Regions from separate parts of the Staphylococcus parequorum genome, predicted to be linked through region 2. Evidence: predicted binding sites of a transcription regulator. Region 2 holds the regulator's gene; each other region holds the start of a gene.

Region 1 (5,116 bases), 1.1 Mb from region 2:
AGAACACCAATGGAGACGACTGAATTGATTGATTGGGTTAATTTGCTTAGCCAATCCGGCTTTCCTAAAAGTAAAATAATTATTCATGACAATTTAACTGTATTAACACGATGCAAGTTACGTGCGATTCATTTTAAAGAAAAAGATGAACGCATAGCGGATTTTAAATGTAATCATCCTGACATCCAAGTCAGTATGTCTACACACGACACAAAACATATAGCGCAAGCAGAAGCATTACAGTTAGCTTTTGTCTTATATGGACATATTTTTAAAACCAGTTCTAAACCGAATCAACATCCAAGAACAGAAAATGAAATAAATAAAGCGTTAAAATTCAATATCCCAATTATCGCGTTAGGTGGTATCAATACACAAACTTTAAAAGAGCTACCTAATGGATTCAAAGGCATTGCAGGGATTTCCATTTTTGCGCAACAAAACATAAATGAAATCAAACAGCTGAAGGAGGCTTGGAAGACGTATGTATGATGTCATAATCATTGGCTCCGGTGTAATGGGTATGTCAATCGCAAGAGAATTAAGTAAATCAGATATCAAAATTGCTGTGATAGATCGTGATATACCAGGGAAACATGCTTCATTTAAAGCTGGAGGAATGCTTGGTGCTCAAAATGAATTTACTGAAGACAGTGATTTGTTTCATATAGCGCGAGAGGCTCAAGAAATGTTCGAGCCACTGAGGGATAGTTTGCTAGATGAAGTAGGCCTAGATATTGAATATCTGGATAGTGGTTTAATTAAACTCGCAAGTAGTATTGATGATAACCCAAGTGTTGAAAAGCAATACAAATTTCTGCATCAATACAACCGAGCTGTGGAATTATTGCCTGCAAAGTCACTGAAACAAAGAACGAATGGCAACGTAATATCAGACAATTTATCCGCGATGTATATACCGAATGATAATCAAATCAATGCCAATAAGTACACGAAAGCATTATTAAAATCGTTAGAACAACGAGGCATTCATCGTATTTACAACACAGAAGTTAGTGAAATAACACCATTAAATCCGGGCTATCGTGTGGTAACGCATACAGATGTGTTAACTGCGGAAAAGGTAATGGTCGCTGGAGGAGCTTGGAGTGGGAAATTATTGAGCCACTACATGCCAAACAGTAGTGTTACAGGAGTTAAAGGTGAAGTGTTACTTGTAGAGCATCCCAATCTGTCTTTAGAAACAACGTTATTTACTACAAATGGTTGTTACGTTGTTCCGAAAATGAAAAATCGTTATTTAATTGGAGCTACAAGTTACTTTGATGATTATTCAGTAGGCGTCTCGCAATTAGGGAAAAAATGGTTGTTACAACAGGCTACGACGCATATTCCTAAATTAAGAGCAGGTAAATTAATCAATCAATGGTCAGGCGTTAGACCTTATACCTCAGGTGAAAAACCCATTATGGATGAAGTAGCTAAACATTTATTTATTATTTCAGGACATTATCGCAATGGCATTTTATTATCACCTTACGTTGGAAAATGGATGAGCAATTGGATTCAGTATGATCGTAAGCCGGAACAATTTGCAGATTTTATAATTGAAAGGGGTAAGACCAATGAAGTGCATTATAAATGGTGACAACTTTACTTTTGATAAGACATTAAGTATTCAGGAAGTGATTCAAGAACTAGATTTGGATGAAACACGTATGATTGTGGAACATAATGACCAATTAATTCAGCGAGAACAGTTTTCAAAGCATAAGGTTACGGATGAAGATCGTTTGGAATTATTAGAATTTGTAGGAGGCGGATAACATGTTCAATATAGGAGAATTTAAGTTGAATTCAAGATTATTATTAGGTACAGGGAAATTTGATAGTGAAGCAATACAAACGGAAGCAATCGAGGCTTCCGGGACAGAGGTTTTGACCTTTGCAGTACGTCGAATGAATTTATACGATAAAAATTTACCCAATCCATTAGCGAAAGTAGACTTAACTAAATTCATTACTTTTCCTAATACTGCAGGTGCCAAATCAGCAGAAGAAGCAGTCCGCATAGCTGAAATCGCAAATCATGCAGGTGTCTGTGACATGATTAAAGTAGAAGTTATAGGAGACGATGAAACATTATTGCCCGACCCTTTAGAAACGTATAAAGCTTGTGAAATCTTGTTAGATAAAGGTTATACAGTTTGTCCTTATATTTCTAATGATGTGGTATTAGCAAAACGATTAGAAGATTTAGGTGTGCATGCCATTATGCCACTCGCATCACCGATAGGCACGGGCAGAGGTATTAATAATCCTTTGAATTTACGTTATATTATCGAAAAAGTAAATGTTCCTGTCATAGTTGATGCGGGTATCGGTTCTCCTAAAGATGTCTGTCATGCAATGGAACTCGGTGCAGATGGTATCCTACTTAATACGGCAATATCTAGTGCACAAAATCCAGTGAAAATGGCCGAAGCAATGAAATTAGGTATTAATGCAGGTAGGTTGAGTTATGAAGCGGGAAGAATACCAGTGAAATACACAGCACAAGCTTCGAGTCCTACTGAAGGTATAGGATTCCTATGACACAACGCTATGATCGACAAATGCGTTATGAAGCATTTGGTAAATATGGACAAGCACAATTGCAACAGACACATGTCATGATCATGGGCGCAGGTGCGCTTGGAAGCCAATGTGCAGAGTTGCTAACTCGAATGGGTGTTGGTCAGCTCACCATTATCGATATGGATATTGTAGAACAATCCAATTTACACAGACAGGCTACTTATGTTGAAGCAGATGCCACGCAAATGCTGCCTAAAGTAGAAGCGTTAAAAGTGCATCTTGGACAAATTAATAGTGAAGTTCAAGTACAGGCGTTATATCAAGAGATTACAAATACAAATATTGAAGTATTACTCTGTCAACATCAACCTGACATTGTTCTAGATGGAATGGATCATTTTGCGATTAGATATTTGATTAATGAAGTTTGTCATAAATTAGGTGTGCCATGGATTTATGGTGCAGCTGTAGGCAGTAAGGGCACAGTATATGCTATTGATTATCAGGGGCCATGCTTAAAATGTATGCTTGGTACAACGCCATCTACAGGGGAAAGTTGCGCAATAAATGGTGTGCTTCCTCCAGTAATTCACCAAGTGGCAAGCATGGAAGTCTCAGAGTTATTAAGGTGGCTGTCTGGAAAAGGTTTTTCTAAAAAATTAACAACGATGGATTGCTTTACGATGCAATATAAAACACTCAATATAGATTCATTAAAAAATAGTAACTGCCCTATCTGTAACGAAGGAAATTATGAATATCTCAACATGGCTCAACCAAATTCTATTGAAAAACAGTGCGGTAATGTATTTCTACTGAGATTTACTCCTCAAATATTTAAATATACAGATTTACTTCCAGTGAAAGTTATGAAAAGTAATCATTTCGCTAAAATGATAGCTTATCGAGATTATCAAATAACGCTATTTAAAGACGGCAGAATGAACGTGTATGGTATTGAAAATGAAGACCAAGCAGTAGCATTATATGAAGAATTTCTAAAATGCTTAAAGTGATAAATGAGTTAATGCATTTATTGCAAAAACAAACTAAAGTTCATGAAATGTTTAAAAATATATGACAAATTCGTTAACGTAGATGTTCATATTTGAATCACTATATATAGTGTTATAAATTAAAATAAAACGCAATATATAGTAAAGAGGGATAACGTGAATAAACTTGAAACGAATTTAAAAAATCTTATTACTAAAGATCCTACAGTAGTTAATGAAAATGCCAATAAAGATAGTTCTACTTTTTCAACAATGAGAGATTTAACAGCGGGGGTCGTTTCTAAATCATATGCACTGGACTATTTACTTCCAAAGCATGTGGCTGAAGCACATAAACAGGGAGATATTCATTTTCATGATCTAGATTATCATCCTTTTCAACCGCTAACGAATTGTTGCTTAATTGATGCTGAAAGTATGCTAGAAGATGGTTTTCAAATAGGTAACGCAACAGTGACTTCACCGAAATCGATTCAAACAGCATCTGCGCAGTTAGTACAGATTATTGCGAATGTATCGAGTAGTCAGTATGGTGGTTGCACGATTGATAGAGTAGATGAATTGTTAAGTAAGTACGCTCAATTTAATGAGCAAAAACACCGCAAAGTTGCAGAAAAATTTGTGCATGCAGCGGATATTGATACATATGTGGATAATCAAGTGACACAAGATATAGGTGATGCTATTGAGAGCTTAGAGTATGAAATAAATACTTTATATACATCTAATGGACAGACACCGTTTGTAACACTTGGTTTTGGACTCGGTTTAGATAAATATAGCCGTAAAATTCAGCAAGCAATTTTTCAAACGCGTATTAAAGGCTTAGGTAAAGACCGCATTACCGCAATTTTTCCTAAATTAGTATTTTCCATTAAAAAAGGCGTGAATTTCAGCGAATCAGATCCTAATTATGACATTAAACAACTTGCTTTAAAATGTTCTACAAAGCGTATGTACCCAGATATTTTAAATTATGATAAAACTGTTGAATTACTAGGTGATTTCAAAGCGCCGATGGGATGTCGTTCATTTTTACCAGCATGGAAAAATGAAGCAGGTGAATATGAAAATAATGGTAGATGTAATCTTGGAGTAGTAACACTCAATGTACCACGTATTGCATTAGAATCTGATGGTGATATAGAACTATTTTGGAAATTATTCCATGAACGTATGAATATCATGCATGATGCGTTAGTGTATCGTTTAGAGCGAATAGCAGAAGCAACACCTGATAATGCTCCTATTTTATATAAAAATGGCGCATTTAAGCATCGCTTAACAGACAATGATAATGTGATGGACCTATTTAAAGGTCAACGTGCAACATTATCTATGGGTTATATCGGTTTATATGAAGCGGCTACAGTATTCTTTGGTCCGAATTGGGAAAGTAAATCCAAAGGTAAAGCATTTACGTTAGCTATTTTAAAAGCTATGAAAATTTATCAACTGCGTTGGACAGAAAAATACGATGTGTGGTTCAGCATCTATAGTACACCGAGCGAATCTTTAACAGATAGATTTTGCAGATTAGATCGAGAAAAATTTGGGGATGT
Region 2 (5,116 bases):
GTAACATTTTATTATCACTGTTTCCACGCCAATATGCACCAGCTGTTGATAATAATTTAAATTCTTTTATTTTAGAAGTAGATGGCACATGAACACCACGACATAAATCAGTGAACTCTCCTTGTGAATATAGCGTCACATTTTCATCTTCTGGAATAGCATCAATTAATTCTTGCTTATACGGGTCGTCTGAGAAAAATGTTTTAGCTTCATCTCTCGAAACGACTTTACGTTCTATTGGATAGTTTTCATTAACAATTTGCTTCATTGTTTTTTCTATTTTTTCAAAATCATCTGATGAAATACTTTCTTCCATATCAAAGTCATAATAAAACCCACCATCAATTACCGGACCAACGCCAAAATGAACATTACCATATAGACGTTTTAAAGCTTGAGCCATAAGATGTGCAGTAGAATGACGTAACACTTCTAGCGCTTCATCAGAACCAGGTGTAACGATTTCAATTGATCCATCTTCGTCAATTGATCTAGTTAAATCTATGAGTTGTCCATTTAATTTACCAGCTACAGCTTTTTTTCTTAATCCTGGACTTATAGAATGTGCAATATCTTCTGTAGTTGTACCTTTATCAAACACTTTTGAATTGCCATCTGGAAATTTAATATTTATTTGCTCCATAAAAAACCCTCCTATTTATTCAAGCACTTAAATCAAAATGAAATGACGTTTATACTGAATTAGACTCAAAAAAACAAAAAGACCCCATCCCTAAAAAGGGACGAGGTCTTCGCGGTACCACCCTAAATTAAAGTTATGATGTATTTGATATACATAACTTTACTCTACGTAAGATAACGGTCTTGAGCCGGATGTTCATTACAACATCATTTTATAAAGTAGTAACGAATAAACTTACTTACCAGCATCTCATCTTTTACTGGTTCTCTGTGAAGTAGTGGTTTATTCATCTCGTCTTCATTTCATTTTTTATGATTTAGATTTAAGTTTATTATACAACATTTATTTTAGATTTCAATCGTTCCTGTAATTTTTTCCTTCTAAGAAATAAGGTGTTGATAATGTTTTGATTCTTTCCATTATTCTTGCGGACTTTGTTTTTTCTGTACCGTCTCGTGTAACAGAGAGGTGATATTCTAATTCTTCAAAACTTAAATTAGAACTGAAAAATGTAGGTAACTCTTGAACCATACGATAATGTAGCAATGGTCCAATCACTTCATCTCGTGCCCATGGTGTGATGTCTTCAGCGCCTATATCATCTAACATTAATATATTTGCTTCTCTCACTCTAGAGAGTTTTGTTTCAAAAGTACCATCTTTAAACCCGCCTTTAAGCGAACGAATAAATTCTGGTAAATAAACAATTGTAGATGGTATCTTTTCAGTTTTTAATTGATTTGCAATTGCGCCAAGGATAAATGATTTACCAGTACCAAATGGACCATGTAAATATAAACCTTTAATTTGGGTCTCTTTATTTGTTATTTTTTCACAAATTTGGTTAGCAGCCATTGCGACATCTAATCTATCTCTTCTATCCATATATATATCTTCAAGTTTTGCATCTAGTGTGTCACGTTGCATATGGTGCGACGTAATTAAATGTTTATTAAACCGTTCTTCATCATGTTTAATTTTACAAGGACAAGGTAAGTAGCGAATTTTTATATGATTATGTTCGATATATAATTCAGGAATATGACCTGTAACAAAATTGGGACAGTCTTTTAATTTATGACCATCATAACGCTTTTCTTGATCTTTATATTCTTGTAAAATATTCAAATCTTCATCTATCATTGCATTCGTCAATTCAGCTTTATGTGACTCTAGAAACTGTTTAACGTCTGGATCATTGACGACATCTTTTTTTATTTTGGCAATTTTTTTTGATAAATCGTTAGAATCGCCCATAATTTGATTAAAAGGTTTCATTTATTTGTCCTCCTTCCATCTATCTTTAAGTTGATTTAAAAACTGTTCTCTATCATTCTTCAATTTTTCATCATCTTCATTATTATTTGAAGTGTCAGTTTCTGCTTTGTTATCTCGCTCTTCTAACCATTTAGGCGTCATCTCTCTCGATGCCAGTTGTTTTTGTTTATAATAAGGTTTAGATGACTTGTTTTCAGTCTTAGGTTGATTCACTTTTATCGCGTATTGATATGCTTGTTCCGCTGTTTTGATACCTTTTTTCTTCCAATTGGATGCTATTTCAAAAATATAAGTCTTAGGTAGCTTCATATCTTCTTTCAACATCACAAATTGTAACAGTATATTAATGACACCGAATGACAATTGTTCACGTTCTACTAACTCTTCAATCATATATTTTTGTTGTGTTGTCGGTTCAGATTCTGACCAAGATGCTAACATATCTATTGGACTTGTTTCTTCTAACTGTTTTAACCATGTAGCAGAGTTATCCTCATTTTGTGTTTGGTTTTGAGTTTGGTTATCATTCTGCGTTTGATCAACTTGGGTTGTGTTATCTGCATAATTGTTAGTTTTTATATTTAAAGATGGCATTTGTTGTTCATGCTCCATCAAATAATAAGTTCTTGCATGTTTTCTTAATTCTTCAAACGAAAGTTCTTGTGCGCTTGTTATAGATTTTAAAATGATGCGCTTCATCGGCTCAGGCGTTAAACCATATAAGGTCGCGATTTGTGTGATTAAAGCTTTTGCTTCTTTATCTATAATTTTTGTGCTAATAAAGTGATTTTGTAATAAATCATATAGTGTTTCAAAATCAAAGTGCACTTGTGACAAGTTTAAACCTTCATATGCAGTTTCACTTTGGATTTCATTTGTATCGTTATCTAAGGACTTATTAGGCACCTTAAACACATCAGTGAAATTGCGTGTCACATCTTGATATTTACTAAAGTCAATTTGCTTTTTATGTTCAAAATGGCGTTTCAATTGTTGATAACGTTGTTTGCTTACTTCACTAAACAAATACACTGATAACATTGGATCACTGAAAAATTGTTTTGCTGAGGGTGGTTGAACAAGCTGATAAACAAAAGACGAATGCTGTGCATCATGATTCACTAATGTTTTAACTAAACCAATACCCTCTAATAAGTCCATATCTTTTCTAAATTCTAATAAATTAATCTTTAACTCACTCATAATTATATAGTGCGTCAATACAGAATCCGCTTCATATTCTACAAACTGATTCAAATAATGATATAAACCAATTGCATTTGCACCAATCATTGGTGTGAACAATCTATTTAAAATTTCTAGATGCTTACTGTTCAAATAGAAATTTCGCACAACAGTAAAATTATCATGTGGTCTCAAACCATAATCATATGATTGTAACCCCATTTAAGAATCACTCCGTTTATTTCCAGCTAAAATACCTTGCATAGATTGTAATAGTTGATCTACATCCTTAAATTCTTTATATACAGATGCAAATCTAACATATGATACTTGATCTACGTGCATAAGCAAATTCATCACATGTTCTCCAATTTCTCTTGAAGAAATTTCTGCATGTCCGTCATCACGTAACTTCCATTCAACGTTATTCGTAATATCTTCTAATTGTTGATAACGTACTGGTCTTTTTTCACATGAGCGTACCAATCCATTTAAAATCTTTTCACGTGAAAATTGTTCCCGCGTACCATCTTTTTTCACCACAATAAGTGGTCTTTTTTCTATATGTTCAAAAGTTGTGAATCTCGTACTACACTTTTCACATTCTCTTCTACGTCGAATCGCATTAACTTCATCTGCATGTCTAGAGTCTACAACACGAGAATGAGTCGAATTACATTTCGGGCATTTCATCGAATTATCACCCTCTCGTTTTGATTACTTATCATTATACTATAAATATGTATGTCACAAAAGAATCACTATGATACATGTAAAATACTTAATGCATTATGTAATTTTTATCACTAACATCCCAAATATTGTTAGAAATTAAAATACTTATCACGTCTCCCTGACAGTAAGTTTAACATGCTCAGTAAATTCATCATTGTCTATTTCTACAATCATCTATTATATAGGTTTAAACGACAAAATGAAAACTCCTTTCAAAGTAGGCACTATCAATGTGCATCACTTCAAAAGGAGTATACATAATACTTTCTATTATAATGTCGTATAGTCTAAACATGGTAGTTTCTTAAAATTTAATCAAATAGATTATTATTAACTGTTATAAATGTGTACTTTAATTTGTGACAGCACCAACATCATTTTTGAGTAATTGACCTATTTGTTCAGCTACATCTACTACTCTATTTGAATAACCCCATTCATTATCATACCACGCGATTACTTTAACTTTATTATCACCCATAATCATTGTACTTTGTGTATCAATAATTGCTGAATGTGGGTTTGTATTAAAGTCCATAGATACTAAAGGTGCATCTTCAGTTGCAATCACACCGTCTAAGTCATTATCTTTAAATGCTTGATTGACTTGTTCAGCCGTTACATTCGTGTCTAAATCAACGACTAAATCCACTAATGAAACATTCTTCGTCGGTACTCTTAATGCCATACCGTGCAATTTACCATCTAATTCAGGTAGAACTTCTGTTAGTGCTTTTGCAGCACCTGTTGAAGTTGGAATAATACTTTCATTGCAAGAACGCGCACGTCTTAAATCTTTATGCGGATTATCTATATTATTTTGATCATTCGTAATGGCATGAACCGTTGTCATTAAACCGTTTTGTATACCAAATTGGTCATTTAATACTTTTGCAACTGGACCAATACAGTTTGTAGTACATGAAGCATTGCTAAATATGTCATACTCTTCAATGTTTAATTGCTCATTATTAACACCTTTGACAATCATTTGGACTTCTCCACCTTTAGATGGGCCAGTAAGCAATACTTTTTTAGCGCCTGCATTAATATGTGCAACAGCTTTATCTCCATGATTGAATTTTCCAGTAGCTTCAATAACGATATCGATGTTCAGCGTTTCCCAAGGTAAGTGCTCAGGATTTCTTTCCGCTACAAGCTTAATCTCATGATTATCAACTTTGACGCCATTTTCTATAGGCTCTACTTTTAAATCATAAGCACCATGAGTTGTATCATAATTAATTAGGTGGGCAATCGTTTCAGGAGGGTAGC
Region 3 (5,116 bases), 990 kb from region 2:
CATATAAAAAACCATCGACTAAATCATGTGATTTAGTCGATGGTTTAATGATGTAGATATATATTGATGTCCCAAAAATTCAATCATTGTAGGTGAGGTGAAGATAAAGAATCGTATTTTATTATCTATTATCTATTTTCTCTGGATAAAGGTCATGATTCATTAAACGATGTTCTGCCATTTTTTCATATTTAGAATCAGGACGGCCATAGTTTGTATATGGATCTATTGAAATACCACCACGCGGCGTGAATTTGCCCCAAACTTCAATATAATGTGGGTCCATTAGATCAATCAGATCATTCATTATAATGTTCATACAGTCTTCATGGAAGTCGCCATGGTTTCTAAAACTAAATAAATAAAGCTTTAACGATTTAGATTCTACCATTTTAATATTAGGAATATAAGAAATATAAATCGTTGCGAAATCAGGTTGGCCAGTAATAGGGCATAATGATGTGAATTCTGGACAATTGAATTTCACAAAATAATCACGACCTGGGTGTTTGTTATCAAATGATTCTAAAACATCAGGTCTATAATCAAAATCATATTTATTGTTTTGATTACCTAATAATGTAATATCTTCTAATTCTTCTTTATTGCGTCCTTCAGTCATTGCATATCGCTCCTTTAGCGTTTAGGTTTTTGTTCTTCCTTTTGAATTGTAAGTGGTTGTCGACGTGCTTTTTCAAACATATAGTAACTGGCACCTATAATAATGATATAGCCTAAGATAGCAAATGAATCTGGTGTTTCACCAAATAAGATAAAGCCAAACGCTGCAGTAAATATAATAGATGCATACGTAAATATTGAAATATCTTTAGCTGGCGCGTAACTATAGGCCAGTGTTATACCAATTTGTCCTGCAGCAGCAGCTAATCCTGCACCGATTAAATAAACAACTTGCATCATAGTCATGGGTTCAAATGTAAACACTGTAAAAGGTATCAATACTATTATGGAAAAGAATGAAAAATAAAAGACAATTGTATAAGGTGCTTCACGTGTACTTAATGCTCTGACACACGTATAAGCACTTGCTGCAAAAATACCAGAGAATAATCCGCCCAAAGCAGGAATCATAGTGGAGGAGAATTCGGGTTTAACAACAAATAACATACCAAAAATGGCCACAATCATAGCTACAAATTGGTAATTACGTACTTTTTCATTTAAGAAGATAATACTTAGTAGTATCGTCCAAAATGGATTAAGCTTCATTAATGTATCTGCATCACTTAAAAGCATATGATCGATAGCGTAGATATTAAGCAACACACCAATCAAACCTAATGTAGAACGAGAAATCAATAAAGGTTGGCTACTTAATTTACCAAATAAGGGTTGTTTATATTTTAAAATAAAATATAGCGGTATAAACATTGCTACTAAATTTCGAGCAAGAGACTTTTGAAATACAGGCAAGTCACCGGCTAATCGGAAGAACACAGTCATAAAACTAAAGCCAACTGCTGAAACTAAGATAGCAATGATACCTTTAACTTTAGGATTCACATGTATCGCCTCAATTTTTAATTTTTAACGTATTCATATTAGCATATATGCTCTGAAGATGTATATATAGTTGAAAATTGAAGGGAAATATATTAAGATGTAAACACGAACAAATGTTCTGTTTATTAAGGGGATTTTTTTACTTATAAGAATGAAATATATGGTGCTTATACATTGTGTTTTGTACAATGTATAAAATGATTTTGTTTAAAAGACGACACATCAAGCGTTGTAAGATTTTTATGAAAAGCAAATAATCAAACCTTAAAATCACAAAAAAATATTTTTTAATTAGTGAACATCACTTTAAGGTTGAATTGGTGCCATTTCTATTGATTATTCAACATTTTGTCATAAATAAAAGCCTTTTAATAATCTTCTGAGTTATGTATAATGAAACACATAATATAGTATTGATGACCAAGACAAAACACAATATATAGTGTTTTAGTACGTGGTCAATTTATTTATAATAAATCAAAATTTATGTAAAATCACACTTTTTTAGGCACTTAAATATGACAAATTAAGCATTAATACTTAATTATTGAGTTTTTACATAACTACATATAGATATTGAAATTACTATATATTGTGGTTAGTTCGAGAAACTAAATTATTTTGATTTTTCAAAGTGCCTTTAAGCATTTAAATACAATACATGATTTTATCATAATAAGATAAATATATTTTAGAAAGTAGGTGATCCGATGAAGGTTGTATATTTTTCATTTTCTGGCAATGTGCGTAGATTCATAAAGCGAACTGAACTTACCAATGTAATGGAAATTACACAAAATAATTGTTCTGAAAGAATGGAAGAGCCTTTCATATTGGTCACTGGAACAATAGGGTTTGGCGAAGTACCGCCACCTGTTCAGTCATTTTTAGATATTAATCACGACTTATTACAAGCTGTTGCAGCTAGCGGAAACCGAAACTGGGGTCAAAATTTTGCAAAAGCTGGACGATCTATTTCGGAACGATATCATGTTCCATTATTAATGAAATTTGAATTACATGGCACAACGAACGATATAAGCGAATTTAAAGATAAGGTGGGACATTTCAATGAAGATTATGGACGAGAAGAAATACAATCATATTGAATTAAATAACGAAGTTACCAAACGTAAAGAGAATGGCTTTTTTGATTTGGAAAAAGACCAAGAAGCATTAACAGTCTATCTAGAAGAGATACAGGATAAGACGATTTATTTTGATACTGAACTTGAACGTCTTCACTATCTCGTTGATAATGATTTCTATTTTGATGTATTTGCAAAATATTCAGTAGAAGATCTAGAAGAAATTACTGAATATGCTAAAAGCATTCCATTTAGTTTTGCGAGTTACATGTCCGCAAGTAAATTTTACAAAGATTATGCATTGAAAACGAATGACAAAAGTCAATATTTAGAAGACTACAAGCAGCACGTAGCAATCGTTGCATTATATTTAGCAAATGGACACAAAGCCACAGCTAAACAGTTTATTTCTGCAATGGTTGAACAGCGTTATCAACCTGCAACACCAACATTTTTAAACGCTGGACGTGCGCGTCGTGGAGAACTTGTATCTTGTTTCTTACTTGAGGCAGACGATAGTTTAAACTCTATCAACTTTATAGATTCTACAGCCAAACAATTAAGTAAAATTGGTGGCGGTGTTGCGATTAACTTGTCTAAATTACGTGCGCGTGGTGAAGCAATCAAAGGTATCAAGGGTGTAGCAAAAGGTGTATTACCTGTTGCAAAATCACTAGAAGGTGGCTTTAGTTACGCAGACCAATTAGGTCAACGCCCAGGTGCTGGCGCAGTATATTTAAATATCTTCCACTATGACGTTGAAGAGTTTTTAGATACGAAAAAAGTAAACGCTGATGAAGATTTGCGTTTATCTACAATATCAACAGGTTTAATTGTGCCGTCTAAATTCTTTGATTTAGCAAAAGAAGGTAAAGATTTTCATATGTTTGCACCACATACAATTTATAAAGAGTATGGTGTGACATTAGATGATATTGATCTTGATGCATACTACGATGAACTTGTCGCAAATCCAAATATTGATAAAAAGAAAAAAGATGCACGTGACATGTTAAATACAATTGCTCAGACACAATTACAATCTGGTTATCCTTATTTAATGTTTAAAGATAACGCTAATAAAGTTCATGCAAACTCAAATATCGGCCAAATTAAAATGAGTAACTTATGTACTGAAATTTTCCAATTACAAGAAACTTCAATCATTAATGATTATGGTACAGAAGATGAAATTAACCGTGACATCTCTTGTAACTTAGGTTCATTAAATATTGTTAACGTAATGGAATCAGGTAAATTCAAGAATTCAGTACACACTGGTATGGATGCATTAACTGTTGTAAGTGATGAAGCTGATATTCAAAACGCGCCAGGTGTAAGAAAAGCAAATAGTGAACTACATTCAGTTGGTTTGGGTGTAATGAACTTACATGGTTATTTAGCGAAAAATAAAATTGGCTATGAGTCTGAAGAAGCAAAAGACTTTGCGAACATCTTCTTTATGATGATGAATTATTATTCTATTGAACGTTCAATGGAAATTGCTAAAGAGAGACAAGAAACATACAAAGACTTTGATAAATCAGATTATGCCAATGGTAAATACTTTGAATTCTATACTTCACAAACATTCGAAGCGAAATTTGAAAAAGTACGCAAATTATTTGATGGTTTAGAGATACCATCTCCAGAAGATTGGAAAGCATTGCAAAAAGAAGTTGAAGCAAATGGTTTATTCCATGCATATCGTTTAGCGATTGCGCCAACACAAAGTATTTCTTATGTACAAAATGCGACAAGCTCTGTTATGCCAATCGTCGACCAAATTGAACGTCGTACTTATGGTAATGCTGAAACATTTTATCCTATGCCTTTCTTATCACCAGAAACAATGTGGTACTATAAATCAGCATTTAATACAGATCAAATGAAATTAATCGATTTAATCTCAACGATTCAAACACACGTGGACCAAGGTATTTCTACAATCCTTTATGTTAATTCAGAAATATCTACACGTGAATTGTCTCGACTATATGTTTATGCACATCACAAAGGATTAAAATCGTTATATTATACTAGAAATAAACTGTTAAGCGTTGAAGAATGTACAAGTTGTTCGATATAGGATTTTAAGTAACGGATAAGCAAAGTGGTTTTTACAAGCAGCCTAGTCTTTTATATAGATTAGGCTGTAAATCACTGCTTAATTAAATTTTTACTGGATAGGGGAATTTATCTAAATGAAAGCAGTCAATTGGAATACGCAAGAAGACATGACAAATATGTTTTGGCGACAAAATATTTCACAAATGTGGGTAGAAACAGAATTTAAAGTATCAAAAGACATTGCAAGTTGGAAGACTTTATCTGACGCAGAAAAGAACGCCTTCAAAAAAGCTTTAGCAGGTTTAACAGGATTGGATACACATCAAGCAGATGACGGTATGCCACTCATCATGTTACACACAACGGATTTACGTAAAAAAGCAGTCTACTCATTTATGGGTATGATGGAACAAGTCCATGCTAAAAGTTATTCA

What was found. The regulator NrdR, encoded in region 2, represses ribonucleotide reductase genes. The targets are predictions, from matches to a motif close to AACACNATATATNGTGTT.
Region 1: nrdD (anaerobic ribonucleoside-triphosphate reductase) is a predicted target of NrdR. The motif match lies at 3,651-3,668, and genes of this name have one in related genera.
Region 3: nrdI (class Ib ribonucleoside-diphosphate reductase assembly flavoprotein NrdI) is a predicted target of NrdR. The motif match lies at 1,954-1,971, and genes of this name have one in related genera.

The regions. Positions count from the first base shown of each region.
Region 1 covers NZ_CP150682.1:491,782-496,897, forward strand. The annotation lists gene AAA453_RS02260 (thiamine phosphate synthase) at 1-492, shown strand, start outside; gene AAA453_RS02265 (NAD(P)/FAD-dependent oxidoreductase) at 485-1,609, shown strand; gene thiS (sulfur carrier protein ThiS) at 1,587-1,787, shown strand; gene AAA453_RS02275 (thiazole synthase) at 1,789-2,556, shown strand; gene AAA453_RS02280 (ThiF family adenylyltransferase) at 2,553-3,554, shown strand; gene nrdD (anaerobic ribonucleoside-triphosphate reductase) at 3,693-5,116, shown strand, end outside.
Region 2 covers NZ_CP150682.1:1,545,710-1,550,825, reverse strand. The annotation lists gene thrS (threonine--tRNA ligase) at 1-643, opposite strand, end outside; gene dnaI (primosomal protein DnaI) at 998-1,921, opposite strand; gene AAA453_RS07480 (replication initiation and membrane attachment family protein) at 1,922-3,328, opposite strand; gene nrdR (transcriptional regulator NrdR) at 3,329-3,799, opposite strand; gene gap (type I glyceraldehyde-3-phosphate dehydrogenase) at 4,194-5,116, opposite strand, start outside.
Region 3 covers NZ_CP150682.1:2,535,573-2,540,688, reverse strand. The annotation lists gene queF (preQ(1) synthase) at 122-622, opposite strand; gene AAA453_RS12515 (DMT family transporter) at 637-1,524, opposite strand; gene nrdI (class Ib ribonucleoside-diphosphate reductase assembly flavoprotein NrdI) at 2,235-2,633, shown strand; gene nrdE (class 1b ribonucleoside-diphosphate reductase subunit alpha) at 2,596-4,701, shown strand; gene nrdF (class 1b ribonucleoside-diphosphate reductase subunit beta) at 4,817-5,116, shown strand, end outside.